3 regions of the Mesorhizobium sp. M1A.F.Ca.IN.020.04.1.1 genome follow, and region 1 is predicted to be linked to each of the others. Evidence: predicted binding sites of a transcription regulator. Region 1 holds the regulator's gene; each other region holds the start of a gene.
The links. Region 1 encodes LexA, which represses DNA repair genes until DNA is damaged. Its sites were predicted from a motif close to TGTTCNNNNTGTGTTCNG; they were not measured.

Region 1 (9,503 bases):
CCGGCTTTCTGACCGCAGCGCGCGCCGCCGTTGGCCTGCCCGCCCTGCGCAAGGATTTCCTCTTCGACCCGTATCAGGTTCATGAAGCCCGCGCCTGGGGCGCGGACGCGATCCTCATCATCATGGCGAGCGTCGACGACGCCTTGGCCAGTGAATTGGAAGCCACGGCCTTCGATCTCGGCATGGACGCGCTGGTCGAGGTGCATCACGAACAGGAGATGGAACGCGCGCTTCGCCTCTCGTCGCGGCTGATCGGCATCAACAACCGCGATTTGAGAACCTTCGAAACCAGCCTCGACGTTTCCGAGCGGCTTGCCGCCATGGTCCCGGACGACCGGCTGCTGGTCAGCGAGAGCGGCATTTTCACCCATCAGGACTGCCGGCGGCTGGAAAAGAGCAAGATCGGCACTTTCCTCGTTGGCGAAAGCCTGATGCGGCAGGCCGACGTGGCCGCCGCGACCGCCCTTCTGCTGACGGGCAAGGCGCCTGCCGAGGCCGTTTGAGGATGCCCGCGCTTACGCATCTCGGCGCCAAGGGCGAAGCTAACATGGTCGATGTCGGCGGCAAGGCCGAGACGACGCGCACGGCCATCGCCGAAGGGTATGTCACCATGCAGCCGGAAACGCTGGAGATGATCCTGGCCGGCGACGCCAAGAAAGGCGACGTGCTGGGCACGGCGCGCCTCGCCGGCATCATGGCGGCCAAGAAGACGCATGAGCTCATCCCGCTTTGCCATCCCCTCCTTCTCACCAAGGTGTCCGTCGAGATCGAGCCCGACCACGCGCTTCCCGGCCTGAGGGTCAGCGCGCTTGCCAGGGTTACCGGCAAGACCGGGGTGGAAATGGAGGCGCTGACCGCGGCGTCGGTCGCCTGCCTCACCATCTACGACATGGCCAAGGCAGCGGACCGCGGCATGGCGATTTCCGGCATCAGGCTGGTCGAGAAAACCGGCGGCAAGTCGGGCGACTACAAGGTAGGTCCTTAGCATGGCTTTGCTTCCAGTCGCTGACGCGCTCCAACGCCTGTTGGACGGCGCGACCGCGCTGCCAGGCGAAAGCGTGCCGCTGGCCGACGCGTCCGGCCGGGTGCTGGCCGACCCCGTGGTGGCTCTGCGCACCCAGCCGCCCTTCAATGCGTCGGCGATGGACGGCTACGCCGTACGGGCCGCCGACGTAGCCTCGGCGCCGGCCCGGCTCTCCGTGATCGGCATGGCCCCCGCCGGGCGTGGCTTCACCGGCTCTGTCGGCAAGGGCGAGGCCGTGCGCATCTTCACCGGCGCGCCGCTCCCCGAAGGCGCCGATACCATCGTTATCCAGGAGAATGTCCGCGATCTCGGCGGCGGCGGCATCGAAGTGACCGAGCCGACCGTGGAGGGACGAAACGTCCGTCGCCGCGGCCTCGACTTCTGCGAGGGCGACCTGCTCCTCGAAAAAGGCCGCCAGCTCGATCCGGCGGCGCTTTCGCTGGCGGCATCGGCCAACCATCCGAGTCTCAACGTGGTGCGGCAGCCGCTGCTCGCCATCATCGCCACCGGCGATGAATTGCTGCCGCCGGGCAGCGCGCTCGGCCCCGACCAGATCATCTCGTCGAATGCCTGTGGCGTCACAGCTACGGCCCAGTCGGTCGGCGCGCGCGCGCTCGACCTCGGCATCGCCGCCGACCGCAAGGACGCGATCGCGGCCCTGGTCAAGAAGGCGGTCAAGGCCGGCGCCGACGTCATCGTCACGCTTGGCGGCGCCTCCGTCGGCGACCACGACTTGATCCATGACGTGCTGACCGGCGAAGGCATGCAGCTCGACTTCTGGAAGATCGCCATGCGTCCCGGCAAGCCGCTGATGTTTGGCCGGCTCGGCGACATTCGCTGCATCGGCCTGCCCGGCAATCCGGTCGCAAGCCTGGTCTGCTCGCAGCTGTTCCTGAAGCCGCTTCTGGCGCGGCTGGGCGGCCGGTCCTGCCGTCAGGAAATCCGCACGGCTCGGTTAGGCGTCGCAATGCACGCCAACGATCTCAGGCAGGACTATGTGCGCGCCGTGGTCCGCGAAGATGCGGGGGCGTTGATCGCAACACCGTTCGGCATCCAGGATTCCTCGATGTTGAGGATGCTCGCCGATGCCAATGGCCTGATCGTGCGCCAACCCTTCGCACCGGCGGCTGAAGCCGGCGAGGAATGCAGCGTTCTGATGTTACGCTGAACAAAACGTCAACACATTCACTAAACTTTAAACGGTTGCGGAACACAACTGGAACAGATAGTGTTTGTTCTGGGTTTGTTTTTCTGATTCTGGTTTCAGAACCCACGGGGGCCGCCATGCTGACGCGCAAACAACATGAACTGCTGATGTTCATCCATGAACGGCTCAAGGAAAGCGGCATTCCGCCGTCTTTCGATGAGATGAAGGAAGCGCTCGACCTTGCCTCGAAATCGGGCATCCACCGCCTGATCACGGCGCTGGAGGAGCGCGGTTTCATTCGCCGGCTTCCGAACCGGGCGCGTGCCCTTGAAGTGCTGCGCCTACCTGACTCGATCGCGCCCGGCCTCAATGCGGCGAAGAAGTTCTCGCCGAGCGTCATCCAGGGCGGCCAAGGCAATCTCGGCCGCCAGATCAAACCCGCGGCGCCCGCCCGCACGCCGACGCCCAGCAATGACGACGACGCCGTTTCAGCCGTCTCCATCCCGGTGATGGGTCGCATTGCCGCCGGCGTGCCGATCGACGCCATCCAGCACCAGACGCATTCGATCACAGTGCCGCCGGACATGATCGCGGGCGGCGAGCACTACGCGCTCGAGGTCAAAGGCGACTCGATGATCGAGGCCGGCATCTTCGACGGCGACACGGTCATCATCCGCAACGCCAGCACTGCGAGCCCCGGGGAGATCGTCGTGGCGCTGGTCGATGACGAGGAGGCGACGCTGAAGCGCTTCCGCCGCAAGGGCGCCTCCATCGCGCTCGAGGCTGCCAATCCGGCCTATGAGACGCGCATCTTCGGTCCCGATCGCGTGAAGGTTCAGGGCAAGCTCGTCGGGCTCATCCGCCGCTACTGAGGGGGCTGCGGCTTGGCTTCCGGCTTCTCGGGCTTCTTGTAAGGCGCCAACCCCCTCGCCTCACGCGAGTAGCGCCGCTGTTCGTGCCAAGGGCGGTACGGTTTTTCGACGGCGTATTGAATGGTTGCTCGCGCCGTCGCCGATTGCGGATCGAAGAAGACGGCGGCACTGCCGTCGCGCGCGAGCTGCCGCTTGGTGACGACGAGGATACGCGGATCGTGGCAGGGATTGTAGGCCGTGGCGTCGTTGATGACGATGAGGTCTGCGAAGTCGCAGGCAGGCCGGGCAGCTTCGCGGTTCTCGGCGAGCGCGACGATCGCGCCTGATGGATGCCGGCCAATGCAGAGATCGCCCGTGCAGTAAAAGGGCGATCCAGGCGGCAGGTCGACCGGATCGGCCAAGTCCAGCGTGCCCTTGGCGAATGTCTCCGGCGGCACGATCGTTTCGGCCTTGAGCGCACGTTTCCAGTTATCGGTGGTGAACTCGTTGGAGCGGGCGCGATTGATGGCGAGTTCGCCGCCGCCGATCGGCATCGCCACCAGATGCGCGTCCTCCGAGATCAGCAGGTCCGGCGTGCGCACCTGCGGGATGATCATCACGGCCGCGGCAGCGAAAGGAATTGCGGCCAGCCTGAGCCAGGTAGTCGCCATCGTGGCGATGACGAGCGCGATCGTCGCCAGCAGCACCGAATGGATCGAGATCAGGCCCACGGCATCGACCGGCGACCACTCCGAAATCCACGCCGAGATCGCGATCATCGCCGCCAGGCCCTTGCCCATCAAATAGAGGAAGGGCCCGTCGAAGCCGAACGGCATCATGACCGCGCTGGCGACGGCGAGAAACATCACGATCGTGACGATCGGCATGATCGCGAGATTGGCCAGCAGGCTGAGCGGCGAGACGCGCTGGAAATGCCAGATGGCAAACAGCGCCGTGGCACTTCCGGCAATGATCGACGTCATTGCGGCGCCACCTGCTCCGACTGCCAGTTTGTGCGACATGAACCGCAGGAACGAACGCTTGTCCGGCGGCGCTCTCACCTTGCCGGCGCGGTAGTCGGACCAGCCGGCATAGGCGCCGACAAGGGCGGCGGTTGCCGCGAACGACATCTGAAAGCTCGGGCCAACCACTTCATGCGGCGACACCAGGATGACGGCGATGGCCGAGATCGCCAAGTTGCGCATCGTCAGCGCGGCGCGATCGAAAAGCACGGCGATCAGCATGACGGCCAGCATGATGAAGCTTCGCTCGGCGGCGACCACCACGCCGGAGATGACGAGATAGGCGGCGATCGACATAAGCGCGATTGTCGCGGCATATTTCTTCACCGGCCGGCGTGACGAAAAATCCGGGAACAGCGCAAAGGCGCCGCGCAGCAGAAGCATGACCGTGCCGGCGACCAGCGCCATGTGCAGGCCCGAAATCGAGATGATGTGATAGATGCCGGTCCGCCGCATCGCCTCGTTGATGTCCTCGGGAATGCCGGCGCGCACGCCGACGATCAGTGCGGCGGCAATCTCGCCTTCGGGTCCGCCGACGGTGCTTCTGATGTGGTCGGCAATATTTTCGCGCGCGTTCTCGATGGCCGAGGCGATGCTCGTCTGAGCGATCGGGTCGGTTGGCGGAATGACTTTCGGGTCGCCGAGGAAAAATCCGCTGCCGCCGATGCCGGAAAAATAGCTGTCGAAGGAAAAATCATAGCTTTCGGGACGGACCGGCCCGGTCGGCGGCAGAAGCCGCGCGTAACCCATCACCAGCGATCCGGCCTTCATGCCGGCCGGGATCCTGCGTGCCGAAAGCCTGACGCGATCCGGCGCGTAGCGCAGCTTTGGATGCGCGGTCGAGACGAGATCGATGGTCAGCCTGACGCGGCCATTGGCCATTTCCTCGGCGATGACGACGCGGCCTGTCAGCCGCGTCTGGATTTCGGAGCCGAGCATCGGTGTAGCGGCGCGCCAGGTCTCGACCTTCGCGGCGACGAATCCCAGCGCGCAAAACAACGCCGCCATAAAGACCAGGTGTGTCTTCAGCCAGGGACGCGAAACCGCCGCGCATAGAGCCATCAGCGCCACCGCCGCCAGCGGTCTGTAAAGATCCGGCTCGGCGCTCAAGGAATAATAGAGTATCACGCCGGCGGCCAGGAACACCGGCACCAGGAGGAAGCCGATGCCGCGGTCGAGCTCGGTGGAGGCTGCCTCGGCCACACCCCGGCGAATCGCGGAAAACGAGGCACGGCGGAACCGCCTGCGGATCAAGTCGATGGCTGCCGGCGGAGGCGGCTTCACGACGGCGTCGCCGTCCGAAATCTCGGTGGCCGGACGCGGCACGGGAACCCAAACCGGTACTGCCTCAGCAGGCACGGTGTCGGCAAACAGCAGGCGCTCGCTCACGCCAGCCGTCGTCTTCTCGCCATCCTCCGCACCCCGGCCACGTCCAGCCATCGGGTCTGCCCCTTGCGCCCCAGACCTCCTATGCTACATGAACGCCCACCGCGCGAAAGTCCGCGCAATCATGCCCGCTTCAGAGCTTCTTCCGAGAGTTCCATGTCCGACAAGGTCGTCACCCGCTTTGCCCCCTCGCCCACCGGCTATCTGCACATCGGCGGGGCGCGCACGGCGCTGTTCAACTGGCTCTACGCCAGGCACACGGGCGGCACGATGCTGCTGCGCATCGAGGACACCGACCGCGAGCGCTCCACCGAAGCGGCGACAGCCGCTATCCTGGACGGGCTGACCTGGCTCGGCCTCTCATGGGACGGCGAGGCCGTGTCGCAGTTCGAGCGAGCGCCGCGCCACCGTGAGGTGGCAGAGGAGCTCGTACGGCTGGGCAAGGCCTATTACAGCTATGAGACGCCTGCCGAGCTGGAGGCGATGCGCGAGGCGGCGCGGGCCAAGGGGCTGCCGCCGCGCTACAATGGCCAGTGGCGCGACCGCGACCCCTCCGAGGCGCCTCCCGGCGTCAAGGGCGCCATCCGCATCAAGGCGCCGACCGAAGGAGAGACCGTCGTGCACGACCGCGTGCAGGGCGAGGTGCGATTCCCGAACAAGGACCTCGACGACTTCATCATCCTGCGCTCGGACGGCAACCCGACCTACATGCATGCCGTCGTCGTCGACGATCACGATATGGGCGTCACCCACATCATCCGCGGCGACGATCACCTGACCAACGCCGCGCGCCAGACCGTAATCTACAACGCCATGGGCTGGACCGTGCCGTCGATGTCGCACATCCCGCTGATCCATGGTGCCGACGGCGCCAAGCTGTCGAAGCGCCACGGCGCGCTCGGCGTCGAGGCTTATCGCGCCATGGGCTATCTGCCGGAGGCCCTGCTCAACTATCTGGCCAGGCTCGGCTGGAGCCACGGCGACGACGAGGTGATGTCGATCAAGGATATGATCTCCTGGTTCGACATCGCCGACGTCAACAAGGGCGCCGCCCGGTTCGACTTCGCCAAGCTCGAGGCGCTGAACGGCGTCCATATGCGCAAGATGGACGACAAGGCGCTATTTGATATTCTCGTAGCCACCCTGCCCTATCTCGAGGGTGGCCCGGCGCTTGCGGCCAAGCTCGACGACAGGCGCCAGGCACAGCTGCTTGCTGCCATGCCGGGCCTCAAGGAGCGGGCAAAGACGTTGGTCGAGCTCGTCGATGGAGCCGGCTTCCTGTTCGCCGAGCGGCCCTTGCAGCTCGACGAAAGGGCTGCGGGGTTGCTTGGCAGCGACGCCCGCGCCATTTTGCGCGGTACCCATGCCGCGCTCGCCGCGATCTCCAGCGAATGGAGCGCCGCAACCGCGGAAGCCGCTATTCGCGACTTTGCGCAGGCCGGCGGCCATAAGCTCGGCGCCGTGGCCCAACCGCTGAGAGCCGCGCTCACCGGCCGCAGCACCTCGCCCGGCGTGTTCGATGTACTCGCCGTGCTCGGCCGTGAGGAGAGCCTGGCGCGGGTTGCGGATCAAATCGATTAGGAGCGAACTGGCCCAAGAAGATTGGCATTGAAAGGTGTGTTTCGCAGTGCAACATTAGGCCTTGGCCCAATCTGGCACGCACCTCCTAAAATGCGGTGGCAAGTTCGCGCATTCCGGTGATTTCGACGTGTCGTTTGCAGGAATTGCCTTGCCGGCATGAGAAAACATAAAGGAGTTTGCAATGAGCGAAGCTGCGACAAAACTGGAATCGGGCGGCAAGGCGCGCGAGTCGACCGCAAGGCTCGAGCTCGCCGGCAAGACGCATGAATTCAAGGTGCGAAGCGGCTCGACCGGGCCCGACGTCATCGACATCGGCGCGCTGTACAGCACCACCGGGGCCTTCACCTACGATCCCGGTTTCACCTCGACGGCAAGCTGCGAGTCGGCGATCACCTTCATCGACGGCGACGCCGGCATCCTACTGCATCGCGGGTACCCGATCGACCAGCTCGCCGAGCACGGCGACTTCCTCGAGGTCTGTTATCTCCTGCTCTACGGCGAATTGCCGACCAAGGCGCAGAAGGACGACTTCGACTATCGCGTGACGCGCCACACCATGGTGCATGAGCAGATGTCGCGCTTCTTCACCGGCTTCCGCCGCGACGCCCATCCGATGGCCGTCATGTGCGGCGTGGTCGGCGCGCTGTCGGCCTTCTACCACGACTCGACCGACATCTCGGACCCATATCAGCGCATGGTCGCCTCCATGCGACTGATCGCCAAGATGCCGACGATCGCGGCAATGGCCTACAAATACCACATCGGCCAGCCCTTCATTTACCCGAAGAACGAGCTGAATTTCGCCGCCAACTTCCTGCACATGTGCTTTGCCGTGCCGTGTGAGGAGTACAAGATCAATCCGGTGCTGGCGCGCGCCATGGAGCGCATCTTCATCCTGCACGCCGATCACGAGCAGAACGCGTCGACTTCGACGGTTCGTCTCGCCGGCTCTTCGGGCGCCAATCCGTTCGCCTGCATCGCGGCCGGCATTGCTTGCCTCTGGGGCCCCGCGCATGGCGGCGCCAACGAGGCGGCCCTCAACATGCTGGGCGAGATCGGCCATGTCGATCACATCCCGGAATTCATCGCCCGCGCCAAGGACAAGAACGACCCGTTCCGCCTGATGGGCTTCGGCCATCGCGTCTACAAGAACTACGATCCGCGCGCCAAGATCATGCAGAAGACGGCGCATGAGGTGTTGGGCGAGCTCGGCATCAAGGATGATCCGCTGCTCGACATCGCGATGGAGCTGGAGAAGATCGCGCTGACCGACGAGTATTTCATCGAGAAGAAGCTCTATCCGAACGTCGACTTCTATTCGGGTATCACGCTGAAGGCGCTGGGCTTCCCCACCACCATGTTCACCGTGCTGTTCGCGGTCGCCCGCACCGTCGGCTGGATCGCGCAGTGGAAGGAAATGATCGAAGACCCGCACCAGAAGATCGGCCGCCCGCGCCAGCTCTACACCGGCGCCACGGAGCGCGACTACGTGCCGATTGCGAAGCGGTGATTGAGCGAATAGCGAAACAGCGAGTAGCGAACAGTGAAAGAAACCCGTCGGCGCTCGCGCCTAGCCTGCTCGCTATTCGCTACTCCCTATTCGCTTTCTTGATGCACCCCAGCACCACCTCGGCAGCAATCTCGCCCGACGGCCTGTCGGTCGCCATGCGCCTGGCGATTTCGGCGAAACCTGCCCGCTGCCAGGCGCGCATGCCGGTATCGGCAAAAAGGGCTTCCAGCTGACGCGCCAGGTTCTCCGGCCTGACATACTGATCGTAGAACTCCGGCACCAGCGCGCGATCGGCGATCAAATTGGGCAGCAGCGCCGACCAGGTCGTCACCAGATGCTGCAGCAGCTGCCTCGCGATCGGATCGAGCTTGTAGCTGGAGACCATTGGAACACCGCAAAGCGCAAGCTCGAGCGAAACGGTTCCGGAGGCGATCAGAGCCGCATCGGCCTTGCCGAAAGCCAACCATTTGCGCTCCGGATCGGTGATGATTTCTGGCTTCTCGTCCCAACGCGTGACGGATGTTTTCACCAGGTCGGCGACATGCGGCACCGTCGGCAGCATCAGCCGCAAGCGGTGACCGCGCTGATGCAAGACCGATATCGCCTTGCCGAACGGCTCGATCAGCCGGCGCACCTCGCCGCGGCGCGAGCCGGGCAGCACGAGCAGCGTCTTCACGCGATCCTCCGACAGGTCCCGCGGCAAGCTCTGCGCCTTGGCGGCGCCAAGCACGCCGGGATCCTGGGTCAGCCGGTGGCCGACATAGGTGCCGGGGGGGCCACCAAGCCGGGTGAGCGCCTTCACTTCGAAGGGCAGGATGCAGAGGATGTGATCGACATAGGGCCTCATCGCCGCCGCCCTGCCCGGCCGCCATGCCCACACGCTCGGGCAGACATAATGGACGATCGGGATAGCGGGCGCGGCGGCGCGGACCCTTTTGGCGACGCGCAGCGAAAAATCAGGGCTGTCGATGGTGATCAGGCA
Region 2 (9,503 bases), on a different contig from region 1:
TGCAGCAAAGGTGAAACTTCACCATCTTAACGGCAGACTCATTCCGCGGGCCTTGAACCCGCGCGAACGTGGAGAATGACATGGGACGCTTCGCCGTCATCACGATGACCGACAAGGCCGCGGACCGCGTGCGTGAGATCGTCGCTACGCGCGACAACGCGCATGGGATCCGTCTTGGCATCAAGAAGGGCGGCTGCGCCGGGATGGAATACACGGTCGCTCTGGTCACCGAGCCGAACCCCAAGGACGATCATATCGAGCGCGACGGCGCGCACGTCTATGTCGCGCCGGAAGCGGCGCTTTTCCTGCTCGGAACCGAGATGGATTTCGAGCAGACGACGCTGCGAACCGGCTTCACCTTCAGGAACCCGAACCAGAGCTCGGCCTGCGGCTGCGGCGAATCCGTCGAGCTGAAGCCGGCCGATCTCAAGGCGCTGGCGGAGGTGCGCGCTTCAAGCGCTGCTTAGGTGAGCGCCGAGGCATATCGCTGGCGATGTGCCTGCTGTGACCAGGAGTTCACCGGACTTCCCACCGATATAGCCTTTGGCGCACCGGTGAATCCAGACGCGCTTGACGAGGTAGCTCGGTCGACTTTCCGCAAGAACGACGATTTTTGCGTGGTGAGTTACGCCACGGGGCAAACAGACCGCTTCATTCGTTGCCTGCTGCCCTTGCCGGTACCTCAGTTGGCCGAAGAGTTCTGTTTCGGTGTTTGGATGTCCGTCTCGGAAAGAAGCTGGAATGTGTATCGAGCCGGGTATGATAGCGGCCAATATGAGGACGAGCTCTGCTTCGGGTATTTGATGCACGACATTCCTGAGTATCCGAGCTCGATGCACCTGCATGCCAATGTTGTGTTTCAGCCCGGCAATCTGCGTCCCAGGGTTTTTCTGCATGATGCAGACCACCCCTTGGTCGCCGCGCAGCGCGAAGGGGTGGATGTGAGGCAGATCGAGCGCTGGGTTGCGCTAACCCATCGCTCTTAGATTCAGGCTTAGTCCACCCACGAGCTGGTGCGCTTGTGCCAGTCGGCGATCGATTCTTCGGGATAGAGCTCGAACACCTTGTCGTTCTTGCCGATCGCCGGTTCGACCCAGCTCGCCTTGTATTTCAGCATCAGATGCACCTTTTCCGGCGGCTTCGGCAGGTCGCTGTCGATCGCCGAGGCGAAGGGGTGGACGAGGTCCGGCCAAGTCGGGTCGTAGAGCCAGAGCGCGGCGCCGCATGTCTTGCAAAAATTGCGCTCGCCGGTCGAGACCTCGCAGTGCGGATGCTCGTCGTCCTCGATCTCAGCGCGGTAGACGCCGAGATTGGGCTTGCCGGTGACCTTGAGCGTTTGGTTGTCGGCGCCGAGATTGATGGCAAAACCGCCGCCGCCCTGCTGCTTGCGGCAGATCGAGCAGTAGCAGAGCATGAACGGCACGGGCGTATGACTTTCCACCTCGAAGCGGACGGCGCCGCAGCGGCAGGAGCCTTTGAGCAGGACAGGCATGGCGCGAACCTCCATTTCATGTCTCAACCTGTCAGCATGCTGTTGGTTGCTGCGATGACAAGTCCCATGCTGGATGAGATGATTGCGGCATGGACAATGACCGCCTCGAAGAATTGTTCGAGAGCCTGGGGCCGATCAGCATCCGAAAACTGTTCGGCGGCAAGGGAATCTATTGCGACGGCGTCATCGTCGCGGTGGTCGTGCGCGGCGAACTGATGCTGAAGGCCGACGAGGAGACGATCCCCGAATTCGAGGCCGCCGGCTGTAGCCAATGGACCTATACCGGCTCGCGGCACGGCAAGGAGGTGGCGATGCCCTATTGGAGCGTTCCCGACAGCGCCTTCGACGATCCCGACGAAATGGCGGTCTGGGCGCGGCGCGCTTATGAAGCGGGGCGGCGCGCGGGCAGATAAGGCTTACAGCGCCTTCGCGATCTCCGCCGCCAGCCGCGCATTGTTTTCGACCAGCGCGATGTTGGTCTTGAGGCTGCGGCCGCCGGTGAGCTCCAAAATCCACGACAGGAGGAACGGCGTCACGGCTTTGCCGGTGATGTTCTGCGCTTCGGCCGCCTTTTGCGCGGCCTGGATGTAGCCGTCCATCTCGGCTGCCGGGATCTCGTCGTTCTGCGGCACCGGATTGGCGACCAGTATGCCGCCGCCGAGGCCGAGCGCCTGCCGGATATGATAGAAATGCGCGATATCTTCAGGCGCATGCAACGTCAGCGGCGCGCGGAAGGGCGATTGCCTGGACCAGAAGGCCGGCATGGTCTCGCAGCCATGGCCGATGACTGGCACGCCGCGCGTCTCCAGCACTTCCAGCGTCTTTTCGATGTCGAGGATCGCCTTGGCGCCGGCCGAGACGACGACGACCGGCGTGCGCGCCAGCTCGTCGAGGTCGGCCGAGATGTCAAAACTCTTTTCGGCGCCCTTGTGGACGCCGCCGATGCCGCCGGTGGCGAAGACCTTTATGCCGGCCATGTGCGCGGCGATCATGGTGGCGGCCACGGTGGTGCCGCCGGTGCGCTTTTGGGCGACGGCAAAGCCGATATCGGCACGCGACAGCTTCATGGCGTCGCCGGTCATGGCAAGCGATTCGCGCTCGCCATCGGAAAGGCCAATCTTGATGCGTCCATCGACCACGGCGATCGTCGCCGGCACGGCGCCGCTCTCGGCGATGATCTGCTCGACCTTGGCGGCCATCGCGCCATTGTCGGGGTATGGCATACCGTGGGTAATGATGGTGCTTTCCAGCGCCACCACAGGCCGCCCGGCGGCAAGCGCCTCCGCCACTGGCGGATGAATGTCGATGAAGGGGCGGGCGGTTTCGGGCGTCATGTCCGTTCTCCACTCCGGAGAAAACACTCCGGCAAGATAGTTTGTGGCCCTATGCCACCACCCGTGCCTCGGGCACAAGGGCAAGCGCCTGGCCAAAACTGCCGGCGGTGAAAGACGGTACCGCCTCGGCGCTCTCGATGGCGAGCATCGCCGCGGCAACACCTTCGCGCAGTGCCCTCCGCAAAGGCAGCCCGCGCAGCAGCGCGGCAACCGTTGCTCCGGTCAGGGCGTCGCCGGCGCCGGTTACGTCGGCAACTCGTCGCGGGGAGGGCGGGTCGATGGCGAAGACGCCCGATTGGTCGAAGCCGAGCACCGGAGCACTGCCGGCCGTGATCACGCCTGCCGTCAAGCTCAGCCGCCTGAGTTCCCCGACAAGATCGCGGCCGGAAATATCCGCACCAGCCAGCGCCGCCGCCTCTCGGCGGTTCATGAACAGCAGCGAAAGATTGCCGAGCAGCGGCGCTAGCCGCACCACCTTGGCTGGCGAGATGGCGATGGCGAAAACCGGCTTGTCGCCGGCTTGCGCAACCAGACGCTCGAGGGCCGCCGTTGGCAGGTTCGCGTCGCAGAGGATCGCGTCTGCCTCGGCGATCGCCTCGCGCACCTTGGCGCGGCGGATCTGCTTGGGGAAGGCGAGGTCGTAAAGGCCCATATCGGCAAAGCCGACGATCAGCTCCCCCTCGCTGTCGATCAGCGCAGTGTAGCTCGGCGTCGTGCGGTCGAGGAACACCGCCGAAAGGTCGGCGATGCCGGCCTCGTCGATCGCCGATGCGACCGCCTCACCCGCCGCATCGCCGCCGCGCACCGAAAGCAGCGAGGCCGAGACGCCGCGCTTCACAATGCTGCGCAGCGCGTTGAAGACGCCGCCGCCGACATCCTCGCGCATGATGCCGGGATTGGATGCGGCGGGCACGTAAGGGCCCGAGACCTGGCCGCGCCGGTCGATATGGGCGCCGCCCAGCGCCAGGATGTTTGGGGATGTCGGCATGCCGCGGAGGTGACCTCGTTGATTGTTTGCGTGCGCACACTAGGTTTCCGCGCATCGCCCCGCAATCGGGTCGCGATTCGGGCCGCCCGGATAACGAGATCTCGCTTGGATCAGCAGCACTGGTTCACGCCATCTCTAGTGAGACAAAAATAGAACAAATCCAGATATTATTTGTTTTCCAGTCATTTGCTGCCTCTTGCCAGATGAGAACAAAAAAGGTACAAACTGGCAGGGATCACGGATTGTCCGGCCTTCATTGACGACCAAGGGGTGATGTATCATGGCTCAGAATAGTTTGCGGCTTGTAGAGGATAAGGCAGTGGACAAATCAAAGGCTCTGGATGCGGCGCTGTCGCAAATCGAGCGCGCTTTCGGCAAGGGCTCGATCATGCGGCTCGGCGCCAATGAGCAGGTGGTCGAGATCGAAACCGTGCCGACGGGATCGCTCGGGCTGGACATCGCGCTCGGCGTTGGCGGGCTGCCGCGCGGCCGCATCATCGAAATCTACGGGCCGGAAAGCTCGGGCAAGACGACGCTGGCGCTGCACACGGTTGCGGAAGCCCAGAAGAAGGGCGGTATCTGCGCCTTCGTCGATGCCGAGCACGCGCTCGATCCGGTCTATGCCCGCAAGCTCGGCGTGGACCTCGAAAACCTCCTGATCTCGCAGCCCGACACGGGTGAGCAGGCGCTGGAGATCTGCGACACGCTGGTGCGCTCCGGCGCAATCGACGTTCTGGTGGTCGATTCGGTGGCGGCGCTGACGCCGCGCGCCGAAATCGAGGGCGAGATGGGCGACGCGCTGCCCGGCCTGCAGGCCCGCTTGATGAGCCAGGCGCTGCGCAAGCTGACCGCGTCAATCTCGCGCTCCAACACCATGGTCATCTTCATCAACCAGATCCGTATGAAGATCGGCGTCATGTTCGGCTCGCCGGAAACCACGACCGGCGGCAACGCGCTGAAATTCTACGCCTCGGTGCGCCTCGACATCCGCCGCATCGGCTCGGTCAAGGATCGCGACGAAGTGGTCGGCAACCAGACCCGCGTCAAGGTGGTGAAGAACAAGCTGGCTCCGCCCTTCAAGGTGGTCGAGTTCGACATCATGTATGGCGAGGGCGTGTCGAAGACCGGCGAGCTCGTCGATCTCGGGGTCAAGGCCGGCGTGGTCGAGAAGTCGGGCGCCTGGTTCTCCTACAATTCGCAGCGTCTCGGTCAGGGCCGTGAGAACGCCAAGCTTTTCCTGCGCGACAATCCGGACACGGCGCGCGAGATCGAGCTGGCGCTGAGGCAGAATGCCGGGCTGATCGCCGAAAAATTCCTCGAGAACGGCGGCTCCGAAGGCGGTGGTGACGACAGCTTCGAGGACGAGGCTGGCGCGATGTAGGCACTGCCGGAGTTCGGCCATAATCCGGATCCATTATCTAAAGCTGATGTAATCGAGTTCCCTAGTGCTGCGTTCGAACCGCCGGCCTTCGTGCCGGCGGTTTACGTTTGGGGGCGAGGGCACAGGCCGCCCAGCCGGAGGATTGGCCTTGGTTCCGTGTTTCTGGACAGGGTCAAGAGCTACGGCTAAAAGGCCAATCTATCTTCTGACACACGAAAGCCCATTTGCCGCCGGCCTGGCCGGCGGTTTTCGCGAAAAGGCAGTATCCATGAGTGGCGTGAACGAGATCCGGTCGACATTCCTCGACTACTTCCGCAAGGAGGGTCATGAGATCGTTGCCTCCAGCCCGCTGGTGCCGCGCAACGATCCGACGCTGATGTTCACCAACGCCGGCATGGTGCAATTCAAGAACGTGTTCACCGGCCTGGAGAAGCGGTCCTATTCGCGCGCCGCGACCGCGCAGAAGAGCGTGCGCGCCGGCGGCAAGCACAACGATCTCGACAATGTCGGCTACACCGCGCGCCATCTCACCTTTTTCGAGATGCTCGGCAATTTCTCGTTCGGCGATTATTTCAAGGAGCGCGCGATCGAGCTTGCCTGGAACCTGATCACCAAGGAATTCGGCCTGCCGAAGGACAAGCTTCTGGTCACCGTCTATCACACCGATGACGAGGCGGCCGGCTACTGGAAGAAGATCGCCGGCTTCTCAGACGATCACATCATCCGCATTCCGACCTCTGACAATTTCTGGGCGATGGGCGACACCGGTCCCTGCGGTCCGTGCTCGGAGATATTCATCGATCGCGGCGAGCATATCTGGGGCGGTCCGCCCGGCAGCCCGGAGGAGGACGGCGACCGGTTCCTCGAATTCTGGAACCTGGTGTTCATGCAATATGAGCAGGTGACAAAAGACGAGCGCATCGACCTGCCGCGCCCGTCGATCGACACCGGCATGGGCCTGGAGCGCATGGCTTCGATCCTTCAGGGAGTGGAGAGCGTCTTTGAGACCGACCTGTTCCGGCATTTGATCGATGCGGCATGCTCGGCGCTAGGGCACGGTCACAACCAGGAGAACGCAGCATCCTTCCGCGTGATCGCGGATCATTTGCGCTCGTCATCCTTCCTGGTGGCCGACGGCGTGCTGCCCTCCAATGAAGGCCGCGGCTATGTGCTGCGTCGCATCATGCGTCGCGCCATGCGCCACGCGCAGCTGCTCGGCGCCAAGGAGCCGCTGATGTGGAAGCTGGTGCCCGCGCTGGTGCGCGAGATGGGCCAGGCCTATCCGGAACTGGTGCGTGGCGAAGCGCTGATCACAGAGACGCTGAAGCTCGAGGAGACGCGCTTCCGCAAGACGCTGGTCCGCGGTCTCGGCCTGCTTTCGGAGGCGACGGAACAGCTGCACGCCGGCGACATGCTGGATGGCGAGACGGCCTTCAAACTCTACGACACCTATGGCTTCCCGCTCGACCTGACGCAGGATGCGCTGCGCCAACGCGACATCTCGGTCGATCTTGCCGGCTTCACCGCTGCGATGGAGCGGCAGAAGGCGGAAGCGCGCGCGCACTGGGCGGGGTCGGGCGAAGCGGCGACCGAGACGGTCTGGTTCCCGGTGCGCGAGCAGACCGGCGCCACCGATTTCCTCGGTTACGAGACGGAAGAGGCGGAAGGCCTGATCCAGGCCTTGGTCAAGGATGGCAAGATCGTCGACAGCGCCGGGCAGGGCGACGCGGTTGCCGTCGTCGTCAACCAGACGCCGTTCTATGGCGAATCCGGTGGCCAGATGGGCGATACCGGCATGATGTCCGGCGACGGCTTCTCGATCGAGGTCACCGACACGCAAAAGAAGGCCGACGGGCTCTTCGTGCATTTGGGCAAGGTGACGGGCGGTACGATCAAGACCGGCGCTGCCGTGGAGCTAAAGGTCGATCACGCGCGCCGTTCGAAGCTGCGCGCCAATCACTCCGCGACGCATCTCATCCACGAGGCGCTGCGTGAGGTGCTGGGCACCCATGTCGCGCAGAAGGGTTCGCTGGTCGCGCCTGATCGCCTCCGCTTCGACATCTCGCACAACAAGCCGATCTCGGCCGAGGAGATCGAGGATGTCGAGCGCATGGCCAACGAGATCGTTGTGCAGAACAGTCCGGTGACGACGCGGCTGATGTCGGTGGACGATGCTATTGCCGAGGGCGCGATGGCGCTGTTCGGCGAGAAATACGGCGACGAGGTGCGCGTCGTTTCGATGGGCACCGGCCTGCACGGCGCCAAGGCCAACCGTCCCTATTCGGTCGAGCTCTGCGGCGGCACGCATGTCAGGTCGACCGGCGATATCGGCCTTGTGCGCATCCTGTCGGACAGCGCGGTCGCCGCCGGCGTGCGCCGCATCGAGGCGCTGACCGGCGAGGCGGCGCGCAAGCATCTCGACGAGCAGGACAAGCGCCTGAAGGCAGCCGCGGCGACCTTGAGGATCTCGCCGGCCGACGTTCCGGCGCGTGTCGAGACTTTGCTCGAGGAGCGCAAGAAACTCGAGAAAGAGCTCACCGAGGCGCGCAAGAAACTGGCCCTTGGCGGCGGCGCGGCCGTTGCCGATGCTCCGGCCACCAACGAGACGGTTGCGGGTGTCGGCTTCCTCGGCAAAGCGGTCAGCGGTGTCGCGCCGAAGGACCTGAAGCCGCTTGCGGATGCCGGCAAGAAGACGCTGGGCTCCGGCGTGGTCGTCTTTATCGGCGCCGGCGAGGACAACAAGGCGAGCGTGGTGGTCGGCGTCACCGACGACTTGACCGGCCGCTTCAGCGCTGTCGATCTCGTCCGTGTTGCGTCCGCCGCGCTTGGCGGGCAGGGCGGCGGCGGGCGTCCCGATATGGCGCAAGCCGGCGGCCCCGACGCCTCCAAGGCGGACGACGCCATCGCGGCGGTAAAGGCGGCGCTCGAAGCCGCTTAGTGTTCCTGTGTCAGGAAGGCTTTGCCGCTTTCAGGGCGCGCGCCATTCTGACAGAGTCGCCCCAGGTGGACAGCCAGATGAGGCAATCCGTGGCGACGGCGATCGCCCCGCGCAGGAGGAGAAGCAGCGGGCCTGGTGCCAGCAGATGCTCCTCGGCGTGACGCAGATGGGCCAGCTCTTCCTCGCGGATCGACAGGATGATGGCGTGCAGTCCGGGATCGCGCCCGGCTAGATAGTAGAGCTGGTCGTCAAGATGGCGGTGCACGGTCGCTTCGACAGCGGCGGTGCATGCCCAGATGCCTTGTGGGCCGAGCAGGGCGGTGAGAAAGCCCAACAGCCAGCCGCCCCAGCTCCAGAACTGCATGACGCGACATGGACGCGAGTTTCGCATTGGCATGGCGGCACGGAAGAAGGCGCAATGCTGGCGCTCGTGTCCAAGCATCTCCGACAAAGACGGCACGCAATCGCGCCAAAAGTGCCGGGCGACAAAGATTTGCGCTGAATAGATCCTGATCGCTCCAAACTCGCCTGCGTGGTTGACCCGGACTATCCTGGCTGTGGTCAGCGCTTCGCGACCGGAAAGCTCATGCATTGGAGAAGCTTGCCCGCCTGACGATGCGATCCCACCGGTCCTGCAAGTCTGGAAAGCGGGCAAGCAGCTTTCGCCCTTCGGCGACCTTGAGGAAATAGCCGATAATTGACGCCCTTTCGGCCGTGAAGATGTCGAGAGGGACGAGCTCGTAGTCGACGCCCTTTTGATTGAGCGCCATTCGCGCGATGCGGACATAGACGCTGTAGTGGGCGCCGTAGAGAAGAGGCTTTGCCACTTCATTCCTCTTTGGCTTGGCTGTCCCGTATCCAGACGCGCAGCGTGCCGGTGGTCTGAAAGCCGCAGTCCAGTGCGTCATCCAGCCCGCCGCCGCGTTCATACCCGACCAGCGCGCGACTTTCAGCAAACGTATTGGCTGCGGCTTGCACAGCATCTCGATAGGTCGAATTGCCATCCGTGGCAAAGACATTTGACAACCCGATCACGAGCTCGGATCTATTGGCTATGCAGCCGGCGGTGAAGCCGTCGGCCGTCCGTCGGCCAAGGATGGCGATGGCAGGGTCGGCCAGAACTGCGGTCGGAAAGACACGGCCGCTGGAGGAACCTGCGCCATCCGTCCAGGCAAGTTCCCACATCTCCAAGCTGGCTGCGTCCCCAACACGTTCCCAACCGGAGGGGGTCGTCGTTGGACGCCTTAGGTCCATCCAGATCCAGCTTGCTTCGAAGAGTTGGCTGAACCCGAGCGGTCGGAGATCCAGACGGCAGAAGCAATCCTTGACCGAAAAGCTGGTGGCAAGAACAGATGTCAGTCTGGCTATTT
Region 3 (9,503 bases), on a different contig from region 1:
ACCTTCTCACCTTCGGCGGTGTTGAAGATGGTCACCCCCTTGGTGGCACGGCTGGCGAATCGGATGCCATCGACGGGCACGCGGATGACGGTCCCGCCATCCGATACCAGCATGATCTGATCGTCGTTGCCGACCGGGAAGGTCGCGACCAGCCGGCCGATCTCGGCCACTTTCGAGACATCCGTGGCGCGGATGCCCTTGCCGCCGCGACCCGTCAGGCGGAAATCATAGGACGAGGAACGCTTGCCGTAGCCGTATTCGGTCACCGTCAGCACAAGCTGCTCGTGCATCTTGAGGAATTCGTAGCGCTCGTCGGAAAGCTCGGCTTCCTCGCCGATCTCCTCATTGGTCAGCGCGATCTCTTCCTCCTCGGCTGCACCGCCGGCGGCAAGCCGACGCTCGGATGCCGCACGCTTGAGATAGGCCGCGCGCTCAGCCGGTGAAGCATCTACATGTTCGATCACCGACATCGAGATCACGCGGTCGGTTTCGGCCATGGCGATGCCGCGCACGCCGACGGAATTGCGGCTCTGGAAGACGCGCACATCGGAGACCGAGAAGCGGATGCACTGGCCGGAATTCGCCGTCAGCAGCACGTCGTCATTGTCCGTGCAGGTCTCGACGCCGAGGATCTCGTCGCCTTCTTCCTCCAGCTTCATGGCGATCTTGCCGTTGCGGTTGACCTGGACGAAGTCGGACAGCTTGTTGCGTCGCACGGTGCCGCGCGTGGTTGCGAACATCACGTCGAGCTCGCCCCAGCTCGTCTCGTCCTCCGGCAGCGGCATGATGGTGGTGATGCGCTCGCCCTGCTCGAGCGGCAGCATGTTGATCAGCGCCTTGCCGCGCGACTGTGGGTTGCCGACCGGCAGGCGCCAGACCTTTTCCTTGTAGACGATGCCGCGCGAGGAGAAGAACAGCACTGGCGTATGCGTGTTGGCGACGAATAGCCGGGTGACGAAATCCTCTTCCTTGGTCGACATGCCGGAGCGGCCCTTGCCGCCGCGACGCTGCGCCCGGTAGAGCGACAGCGGCACGCGCTTGATGTAGCCGGAATGGCTGACCGTGACGACCATGTCCTCGCGCTGGATCAGGTCTTCGTCTTCCATGTCCGCCCCGCCCTCGGCGAGTTCCGTGCGGCGCGGCGTGCCGAACTCGTCGCGGACGGCGATCAGCTCGTCCTTGACGATCTGCTGGATGCGCGCGCGAGAAGACAGGATGTCAAGGTAATCAAGGATTTCAGCGCCGATCTTGTTCAACTCGTCGGCGATCTCGTCGCGGCCGAGCGCGGTCAGGCGCTGCAGGCGCAGGTCGAGGATGGCGCGGGCCTGCTCCTCGGATAGATTGTAGGTGCCGTCCTCGTTGATGCGGTGGCGCGGATCATCGATCAGCTGGATCAGCGGAGCGACGTCGTGCGATGGCCAGCGCCGTTCCATCAACTGCTCGCGCGCCGTCTGCGGATCTGGCGCGGTGCGGATCAGCTTGATCACCTCATCGATGTTGGCGACGGCGATAGCGAGACCGACCAGAACATGGGCGCGCTCGCGCGCCTTGCGCAGAAGATATTTCGTGCGCCGGCTGATAACCTCCTCGCGGAAGCCGACAAAGGCCTTCAGCATGTCGATCAGCGTCAGCACTTCCGGCTTGCCGCCGTTCAGCGCGACCATATTGGCGCCGAACGAGGTCTGCAGCGGCGTGAAGCGGTAAAGCTGGTTCAAAATGACGTCGGCGACCGCCTCGCGCTTGAGCTCGACGACGACACGGTAGCCCTGGCGGTCGCTCTCGTCGCGGATGTCGGAGATGCCCTCGATGCGCTTCTCGCGCACGAGTTCGGCCATCTTCTCGATCATCGCCGCCTTGTTCACCTGATAGGGAATCTCGGTGATGATGATCGATTCACGGTCGTTGCCGCGCGCCTCGATGTTGACGCGGCCGCGCATGACGATCGAGCCGCGGCCCGTCGAATAGGCATTGTAGATGCCGGAGCGGCCAAGCACGATGCCGCCGGTCGGGAAATCCGGACCGGGCACGATCTCCATCAGCGCAGGCAGGTCGATCGCCGGATTGTCGATGATGGCGATGGCGCCGTTGCAGACTTCGGCCAGATTGTGCGGCGGGATGTTGGTGGCCATGCCGACGGCGATGCCGCCCGAGCCGTTGACGAGCAGGTTCGGGAAGCGCGCCGGCAGCACCTTGGGCTCGGTGGCGGAGGCGTCGTAGGTGTCCTGGAAATCGACGGTTTCCTTGTCGATGTCCTCCAGCAGCTCATGCGCAACCTTGGTCAGCCGGGACTCGGTGTAGCGCATCGCCGCCGGCGGGTCGCCGTCGATCGAGCCGAAATTGCCCTGACCGTCGATCAGCGGCACGCGCAGCGACCAATCCTGGGCCATGCGCACCAGCGCGTCATAGATCGAGGCATCGCCATGCGGATGGTATTTACCCATCACGTCGGCGACCGGGCGCGCCGACTTCACATATTTGCGGTTCCAGTGATAGCCGCTCTCATGCGAGGCATAGAGGATGCGGCGGTGCACCGGCTTCAGGCCGTCGCGCACGTCGGGCAGCGCCCGACTGACGATCACGCTCATGGCGTAATCGAGATAGGAGCGCTGCATCTCCTCGATGATCGAAATCGGCTCGATGCCGGTGGGGCCGCCCTCCGGCCCGCGCGGTGTCTTCTGGTCGGTCAAATCAGGTCACAATCCAGTCGGGAATCACTCGCCGCTTATATAGGAAGCCGGGCTGAAACTCCAATGGCTACGACACTTTTCCAAAGACAATTTCGGCGGCAATTTCAAATGGATACCGCTGATTGCGACGATATGGCCAAAGCCACACTTTGAGCTCGCAGGCCAAGTCGATCCCGAACGGCCTTGGCTAATGCCCGCGTTTGCCCGCCCGTTTGCAGCGGTAGGCGCCGGGCGCTTCTCCCATCTCGCGCCGGAACCTCCGGTTGAAGGTCGAAAGGTCGTTGAAGCCGGCATCGAAAGCAATTGTCGAGATCGCTTCGTTCGACGCGCACAGCCGCACCGCGGCCCGATGCAGCCTGGTCCTCAGCAGGAACTGATAGGGCGTCATGCCGGCGACATGACGGAACGTGCGCAGGAAATGATACGGGCTGGTCGCCGTGCCGTCGGCGAGTTCGGTCAGCGAAAGCGGGCGATCGGCGTTGAGCTCGATCAAACGCACCGCCTCGGCTACGCGTTTCTGGTCGCGGGCGCTGGGTGTCCAGGCAACCTCGGACGAATTGGCCGCAGCCCCGACCACCGCGCAGGCAATGCGCAGACCGAGTTCCTCGAACGCCTCGCCGTCGCCCGTTTGCTGCGCCGCCTCCGCTTGCGCCAGCAACGGCGCCAGCACCGGCAAGGGCGGCAGGCGTGGGTCGGCAAAGCCGAGCCGGCTTGCGCCCGGCACATCGGCGACGACGCGCTCCATATAGGCCGGCGAAAAATGGAAGGAGAGGCAGCGGTCGCCCGCGCCGTGCTCGTGGCCGCACTCGTAGCAGGCGCCCGGATTGCCGAGCAGGATGGCGCCTGGAGCAAGCATTGCCGTGCCCTGGCGCGTCCGGTAGCGGAACGTGCCCCTGGTCACGGCGGCGACGCAGAAACCGCGATGCTGTTCTTCAAACGGGCGGTCGCCGGCGCGAGCCGTGCAGATCACGTCGGATACCTGCCAGCCATGCCCTGAGGCCAGGTTTTTCTCAGTCGTCGCCATCGCGAAAAAATAGCAATTTTTCCCAAGCCCAGAACCCCGCCATGCCCCTATTGCTCGCCTCTCCTGACAAACGAGGCAGCAACCATGACCGATCCCTTTGCCGAAGCCCTGCACAGCGACGCTCCCAATCCGGATCTCGCCGAAAAGCTCAAACTCTACGGCCGCTTCATCGGCGCCTGGACCTTCGACGCCACGCGCACGCTGGAGGACGGCACCAGGCTCACTGGGCGCGGCGAGGTGCATTTCGGCTGGGTTCTGGAGGGCAAGGCGGTCCAGGACGTCTGGATTCTGCCGGCGCGGAATGCCGGGGTGCAAGCCTCTCTCGGGCCATGGACCTTCTACGGCACGACGTTGCGCGTCTACGACCCCGGCGCGGACGCCTGGCATATCCTCTGGAGCGATCCGCGCAACCAGTATTACAGCCGCCAGCTCGGCCGCGCCGAAGGCGACACAATCGTGCAGATCGGCGCCGACGGCATCGGCTCCTCGGTGCGCTGGAGCTTTTCGCACATTACCGAGAACGCCTTCCGCTGGCTTGGCGAGCGTTCGCATGACGGCGGCAAAACCTGGCGCAAGGAGGTCGAGTTCCTGGCGCGGCGCTCGACTCCAGCCCGGCCGATCAACCACCTTAATCATGAAGAAAAGGATGGTTGACCATATCTCGATCGGCGTCCGCGACTGCGACGCCTCGAAACGCTTCTACGACGCCGCTTTTGAGCCCCTCGGCTACTCGTGCCTCAGCCAGTCACCCGGCTCGCTCGGCTACAGCGCCAGGACCGTAGAACTCTGGGTCAATGAGGCCGGCCGGCCGGTCCCGGCCGACGCGGACTCCGGCCTGCACTTCTGCTTTGCCGCACCGACACGCGCCGGCGTCGACGCTTTCCATGCGGCGGCCTTGCTTGCGGGTGGCAAGGACAATGGCCGGCCCGGCCTGCGCGCCGCCTATGGCGACAACTACTACGCCGCCTTCGTAATCGACCCTGACGTCTACCGGCTCGAGGCTTATTGCAGCAAAGCTGAATAGCCGGCTGAAATCCTCCCGTCCTGTTCCCACCGCTCCCCCTTTGCTCTACGAATGCAGGGCTTGGGCTTCGCCAGGCGGGAGGGGACCAGCGATGCCGAGCTTCGACACCCTGTTCAACGCCTTCGTCACCATCCTGGTGACCATCGATCCGCCCGGGCTGGCACCGCTCTTCCTCGCCGTCACGCGTGGCATGAACCGGGACGAGCGCCAGCAGGTCTCGGTGCGAGCTTCGGTGATCGGCTTTCTGGTGATGGCGTTGTTCGCCGTCGCCGGCGCCTCGATCCTGTCGGTGTTCGGCATCACGCTGCCGGCCTTCCGCGTCGCCGGCGGCTTCCTGCTTTTCTTCATCGCCTTCGAAATGGTGTTCGAGCGCCGTCAGGACCGCAAGGAGAAGATCGGCGACGTCGCCATCACCAAGGACATGATCCACAACATCGCCGCCTTTCCGCTGGCGATCCCGCTGATCGCCGGTCCCGGCGCGATATCGGCGACAGTGCTGCTGTCAGGACACTTCGAGGGCTTTGCCGCGCAAGCGGCGCTGGTCGGCATCATCGCGATCTGTCTTGTGCTCACCTTTCTGGTGTTCGTGCTGGCAGAGCGCATCGACCGCATCCTCGGCCAGACCGGCCGCTCGATCCTGACGAGGCTGCTCGGCGTCATCCTGGCGGCGCTTGCGGTGCAGTTCGTCGCCGACGGCGTGAGGGCGCTGATGGCTGCCTGAGCAGCATCCCTACTGCCTTATTTCACAGCTGTATCGACCACCTCGAAATCATGCGTGACGGCCGCCGTCTTGGCCATCATGGCGGTGGCCGAGCAGTATTTCTCGATCGACAGATCGATCGCCCTTTTCACCTTGTCGCGCGACAGCGCGCGACCCTTGACGATGAAATGCATGTGGATGCGGGTGAAGACGCGCGGTTCCGTCTCGGCACGATCCGCGTCCAGCTCGACCACGCAGTCCTCGACCGCCTCGCGACCTTTTTCGAGGATATGGACCACGTCATAGGCCGAGCAGCCGCCGGTGCCGATCAGCACCAGCTCCATTGGGCTCGGCCCTGGCGTCCGGCCTTCCGGCCCACGCGCCGTGCCCAGCACGACTTTGTGACCGCTGCCGGACTCGCCGACAAAGGTGCGTTCCTCAACCCATTTGACGCGTGCTTTCACGATGATCTTCCTTAGACGCTTGCTTTGCAAGCGGACTATCGCCGCAACTATCAACTATAGGCAATTCCGGACGGAAAACCGCGACGCACTTTCGCTCGAAATTGTTTATTGGCCGAATACGACCGTGTGCATGATGCGGCCGGGCACCAACGTGAAGATGCCGGCGCCGATCAGCGCAAATAGGTAGAGCTTGATCATGGCGCTGCGATGCGCGGCCACTTTATGGGTGTGCGCATACCAGACCGCCAGCGGGGCGGTGACAACCACCAGGATCGACAGGATGTGGATCGGGCTGAACGGCCCGATCAGGCGTATCTGCTGGATCCAGAAGCTCGAGACGGCGACGACCAGCATCAGCGCGGCCCAGGCATAGCCCAAGACGCGGTGGCGTGTCGTGCCTTTCGGCAATGCCAGTTGCGCCCCGCCTATCGCTAGCGCGGCGAAGGCGGCGAACGCGTGCAATGGAATGGGAGGAGGCGCTGTCAGCAACGGTCCGAGCGACATCGCGCCTTCCCCTCAAACGACGATTGCGAGACCTTCAGAACGGAATCTCGTCATCCAGCTCGCGCGACGAACCACCGCCACCGCCCCTGGAACCGCCACCGCCGCCACGGCTGAAGCCTTCGTTCGGGCCCGACTGGCCGAAATCGGAACCCCGGCTGTTGCCGCCGCCGGCATAACTGCCGACCTGGCCGCCGCCTTCGCCGCGCGCGTCGAGCATCTGCAGCTCGCCACGGAATTTCTGCAGTACGACCTCGGTCGTGTAGCGATCGTTGCCGGTCTGGTCCTGCCATTTGCGCGTCTGCAGCTGGCCCTCGACATAGACCTTCATGCCCTTCTTCAAATACTGCTCCGCCACCTTGGCGAGCTGGTCGTTGAAGATGACGACATTGTGCCACTCCGTCTTTTCCTTGCGCTCCCCGGAATTCTTGTCGCGCCAGCTTTCCGACGTGGCGATGCGGATGTTGACGACCGGGTCGCCCGAATTCAGGCGGCGGATTTCAGGGTCCGCCCCGAGATTGCCGACCAGAATGACCTTGTTGACGCTACCCGCCATCGTACTTCTCCGCGCTCATCCGAAACAAATTTTAAGTCGCTCACCTTACAGCCTGCGGTTCGCCCATGCCCGCGAAGGCTGGCTTTTCCCACAAGGTTTTTGTTCTCTCTTCGTTCTAGTCTTGACCGCTGTTTCTGTCAAGGAATGTCAGCAACAGGTAGTATTCCTGGGCAGGAAACAAGGGGATATCGGAATGAACGTTGTTTCGCATGAGGATCAGCCGCGCGAAACGTGGCGCGCCGGAGTCGAAACCCGCATGCATGTTGCCGCCGCCAATGGCGCGGCGGGCCTTTGCATATTCGAGCAGTGGGTCGGACCGGGTAGCGGCGCACCAACGCATGCGCACAAAGTCGAGGAAGTACTGACGGTGATTGCCGGCGAAGCCGAAATGTGGGTCGACGACCGACGGGCCGTGCTTGCCGCCGGGCAGTCCCTGATCATTCCCGCGCACCGCAAGCATGGCTTTCGAAACGTAGCTTCCGGCACGCTTCACATCCATGCCGTGCTCGCATCGCCAATCTTCGAGGCAAGCTTCGACGGAGCCGCGGAGCCGGTGAGACGCTGGACGGCCTAAAACGGCGCTTGCCAAACCAATAAGTATCGACTTATGCTTTGTGCATGATCGAAGCAGAGATTTTCCGGGCCCTGGCCGATCCGACACGCCGGGCCGTCTACGAGCGGCTCGCGGCCGGCGAATTGACGGTGTCCGAGCTGCGCGCCGGCGTGAGCGTGTCGCAGCCGGCCGTCTCGCAGCATCTTGCCGTGCTGCGCGGCGCCGGACTGGTGATCGAGCGGCGCGCGGGCCGCAACGCCTATTACCGCGCCGAACCTCAAGGGCTCGATCCCTTGCTCGGCTGGATCGAACGCTACCGCGCCTTCTGGCCGGAGCGCATCGAGCGTTTGAAGAGGGTTCTGAAGGAAATGGACCAATGACGATTGCCAAACACCCGGCAGCGGCCAACGCGCCGCTCAGCTTCGAATGCGAGCTTCCCGATCCGCCGGAAAAAGTCTGGCGGGCGCTCACCGAGCCGGAACTGCTCGCCGCGTGGCTGATGCCCAACGACATCAAGCCGGCGATCGGTGAGCGCTTTGCCTTTGCCGGACCAAACGCGCCAATCGAGTGCGAAGTGCTCGAGGCCGACCCCGGCAAGCTGCTCCGCTATTCCTGGCGCGAGCGACCGGGCGTGGACGCTGCCGACCGGCTACCGGCATTCGACGGCCCCATCTTCGACAGCATTGTCACCTTCACGCTCGCGCGCACGGTTTCCGGCGGCACGCATCTCAGCATCGTCCATGATGGTTTCGCGACGGTCGCGCAACCTGTCGTCGCCGTTTCCGGCGCCCGCTGCCGGATTTCGCTCGACGCGCGCAAAAGCCCAGCTGCCGCCAACGCGCCAAGCATGGCGCTGCGCGCGGCTTGACCAAAGAACGAGGAGATCTGCGATGAGCGCCTTTGCCAATCTCGTGCCGATGGTAATCGAGCAGTCGAGCCGCGGCGAGCGCGCCTTCGACATTTTCTCGCGGCTGCTCCGCGAACGCATCGTCTTCATCAACGGCGAGATCAATGACGGCGTGTCGGCGCTGGTCTGCGCGCAGCTCCTGTCGCTGGAATCGGATCATCCCGACAAGGAGATATCGATCTACATCAACTCGCCGGGCGGCGTGGTGACCAGCGGCTTCGCCATCTACGACACCATGCAGTACATCTCCTGCCCGGTGTCGACGGTGTGCATGGGCTTTGCCGCCTCGATGGGCTCATTCCTGTTGATGGCAGGCTCGCCCGGTCGGCGCATCGCGCTGCCCAACACCAGGATCGTGCTGCATCAGCCGCTCGGCGGCTTCCAGGGCCAGGCCTCCGACATCCAGCGCCACGCCGACGACATCCTGCGCACCAAGCGCCACATGACGGAGCTGTACGCCAAGCATTGCGACCGGACCTACGACGAGGTCGAGCGCACGCTCGACCGCGACTATTTCATGACCGCCGAGGAAGCTAAGGCCTGGGGGCTCGTCGACCATGTCTACGACACGCGCAAGAAGGCGGCCTGACCGCGCGGCAAATTGATTGCGGCGCATCTGGCCTCGCCTTCGGCGCGCCTCTATAGTTCGCGCATGATCCGAGCGCGTTCCTTGACGAATCTGGGTTTTGCCGTTGTCGCAGTCGCCGGCGTGCTTGCGGTCGGCACCGCCGCTTTTGCCGACGACAATTCGACACAAAAACTGCCCGGCGTGAGCAGCGACTACCGTATCGCCAAGCCCGCGCCGCAGCCCGAGCCTGACGACGCACTGCCAGCCGGCAGCAACGGCACGTTCAAGATCGGCGACACCGATGTCAGGATTTCGGGCAGCATAACCATCGACATGGCAACGGGCGCCATCAGGCCTCCCAACCACTGAAGCTTACCCCGCATTGCGGACGCCGGCGACGGACCTCCGGCTCGCAAAATGCAAGCCCCGCCACTGCTTCCGCAGGTGGACGGGGCTTTCATGGATCTGAAACCCAATTTTAGCCGGGAGTGGACTGCCGGCGTTCTGTTTCGGATGCAA

Region 2: a site for LexA is predicted at 4,020-4,037, ahead of recA (recombinase RecA). Genes of this name have one in related genera too.
Region 3: a site for LexA is predicted at 7,057-7,074, ahead of EOA49_RS20610 (single-stranded DNA-binding protein). Genes of this name have one in related genera too.

The regions. Positions count from the first base shown of each region.
Region 1 is NZ_RZSN01000174.1:2,510-12,012, reverse strand. It holds partial or broken gene EOA49_RS26040 (indole-3-glycerol phosphate synthase TrpC) at 1-503, shown strand, start outside; gene moaC (cyclic pyranopterin monophosphate synthase MoaC) at 506-985, shown strand; gene glp (gephyrin-like molybdotransferase Glp) at 987-2,192, shown strand; gene lexA (transcriptional repressor LexA) at 2,309-3,043, shown strand; gene EOA49_RS26020 (ComEC/Rec2 family competence protein) at 3,037-5,484, opposite strand; gene gltX (glutamate--tRNA ligase) at 5,587-7,011, shown strand; gene gltA (citrate synthase) at 7,193-8,521, shown strand; gene lpxB (lipid-A-disaccharide synthase) at 8,601-9,503, opposite strand, start outside.
Region 2 is NZ_RZSN01000120.1:4,936-14,438, reverse strand. It holds gene sufA (Fe-S cluster assembly scaffold SufA) at 81-467, shown strand; gene EOA49_RS21845 (DUF2199 domain-containing protein) at 468-986, shown strand; gene EOA49_RS21840 (GFA family protein) at 995-1,492, opposite strand; gene EOA49_RS21835 (TfoX/Sxy family protein) at 1,582-1,905, shown strand; gene EOA49_RS21830 (pseudouridine-5'-phosphate glycosidase) at 1,909-2,826, opposite strand; gene EOA49_RS21825 (carbohydrate kinase family protein) at 2,876-3,814, opposite strand; gene recA (recombinase RecA) at 4,095-5,195, shown strand; gene alaS (alanine--tRNA ligase) at 5,464-8,133, shown strand; gene EOA49_RS21810 (demethoxyubiquinone hydroxylase family protein) at 8,144-8,725, opposite strand; partial or broken gene EOA49_RS34130 (glutathione S-transferase N-terminal domain-containing protein) at 8,844-8,960, opposite strand; gene EOA49_RS21800 (hypothetical protein) at 8,962-9,503, opposite strand, start outside.
Region 3 is NZ_RZSN01000108.1:7,243-16,745, forward strand. It holds gene gyrA (DNA gyrase subunit A) at 1-2,687, opposite strand, end outside; gene EOA49_RS20580 (AraC family transcriptional regulator) at 2,875-3,711, opposite strand; gene EOA49_RS20585 (hypothetical protein) at 3,796-4,365, shown strand; gene EOA49_RS20590 (VOC family protein) at 4,358-4,735, shown strand; gene EOA49_RS20595 (MarC family protein) at 4,827-5,456, shown strand; gene EOA49_RS20600 (OsmC family protein) at 5,474-5,899, opposite strand; gene EOA49_RS20605 (DUF2306 domain-containing protein) at 6,005-6,403, opposite strand; gene EOA49_RS20610 (single-stranded DNA-binding protein) at 6,438-6,956, opposite strand; gene EOA49_RS20615 (cupin domain-containing protein) at 7,213-7,530, shown strand; gene EOA49_RS20620 (metalloregulator ArsR/SmtB family transcription factor) at 7,575-7,889, shown strand; gene EOA49_RS20625 (SRPBCC domain-containing protein) at 7,886-8,377, shown strand; gene EOA49_RS20630 (ATP-dependent Clp protease proteolytic subunit) at 8,400-9,005, shown strand; gene EOA49_RS20635 (hypothetical protein) at 9,087-9,353, shown strand.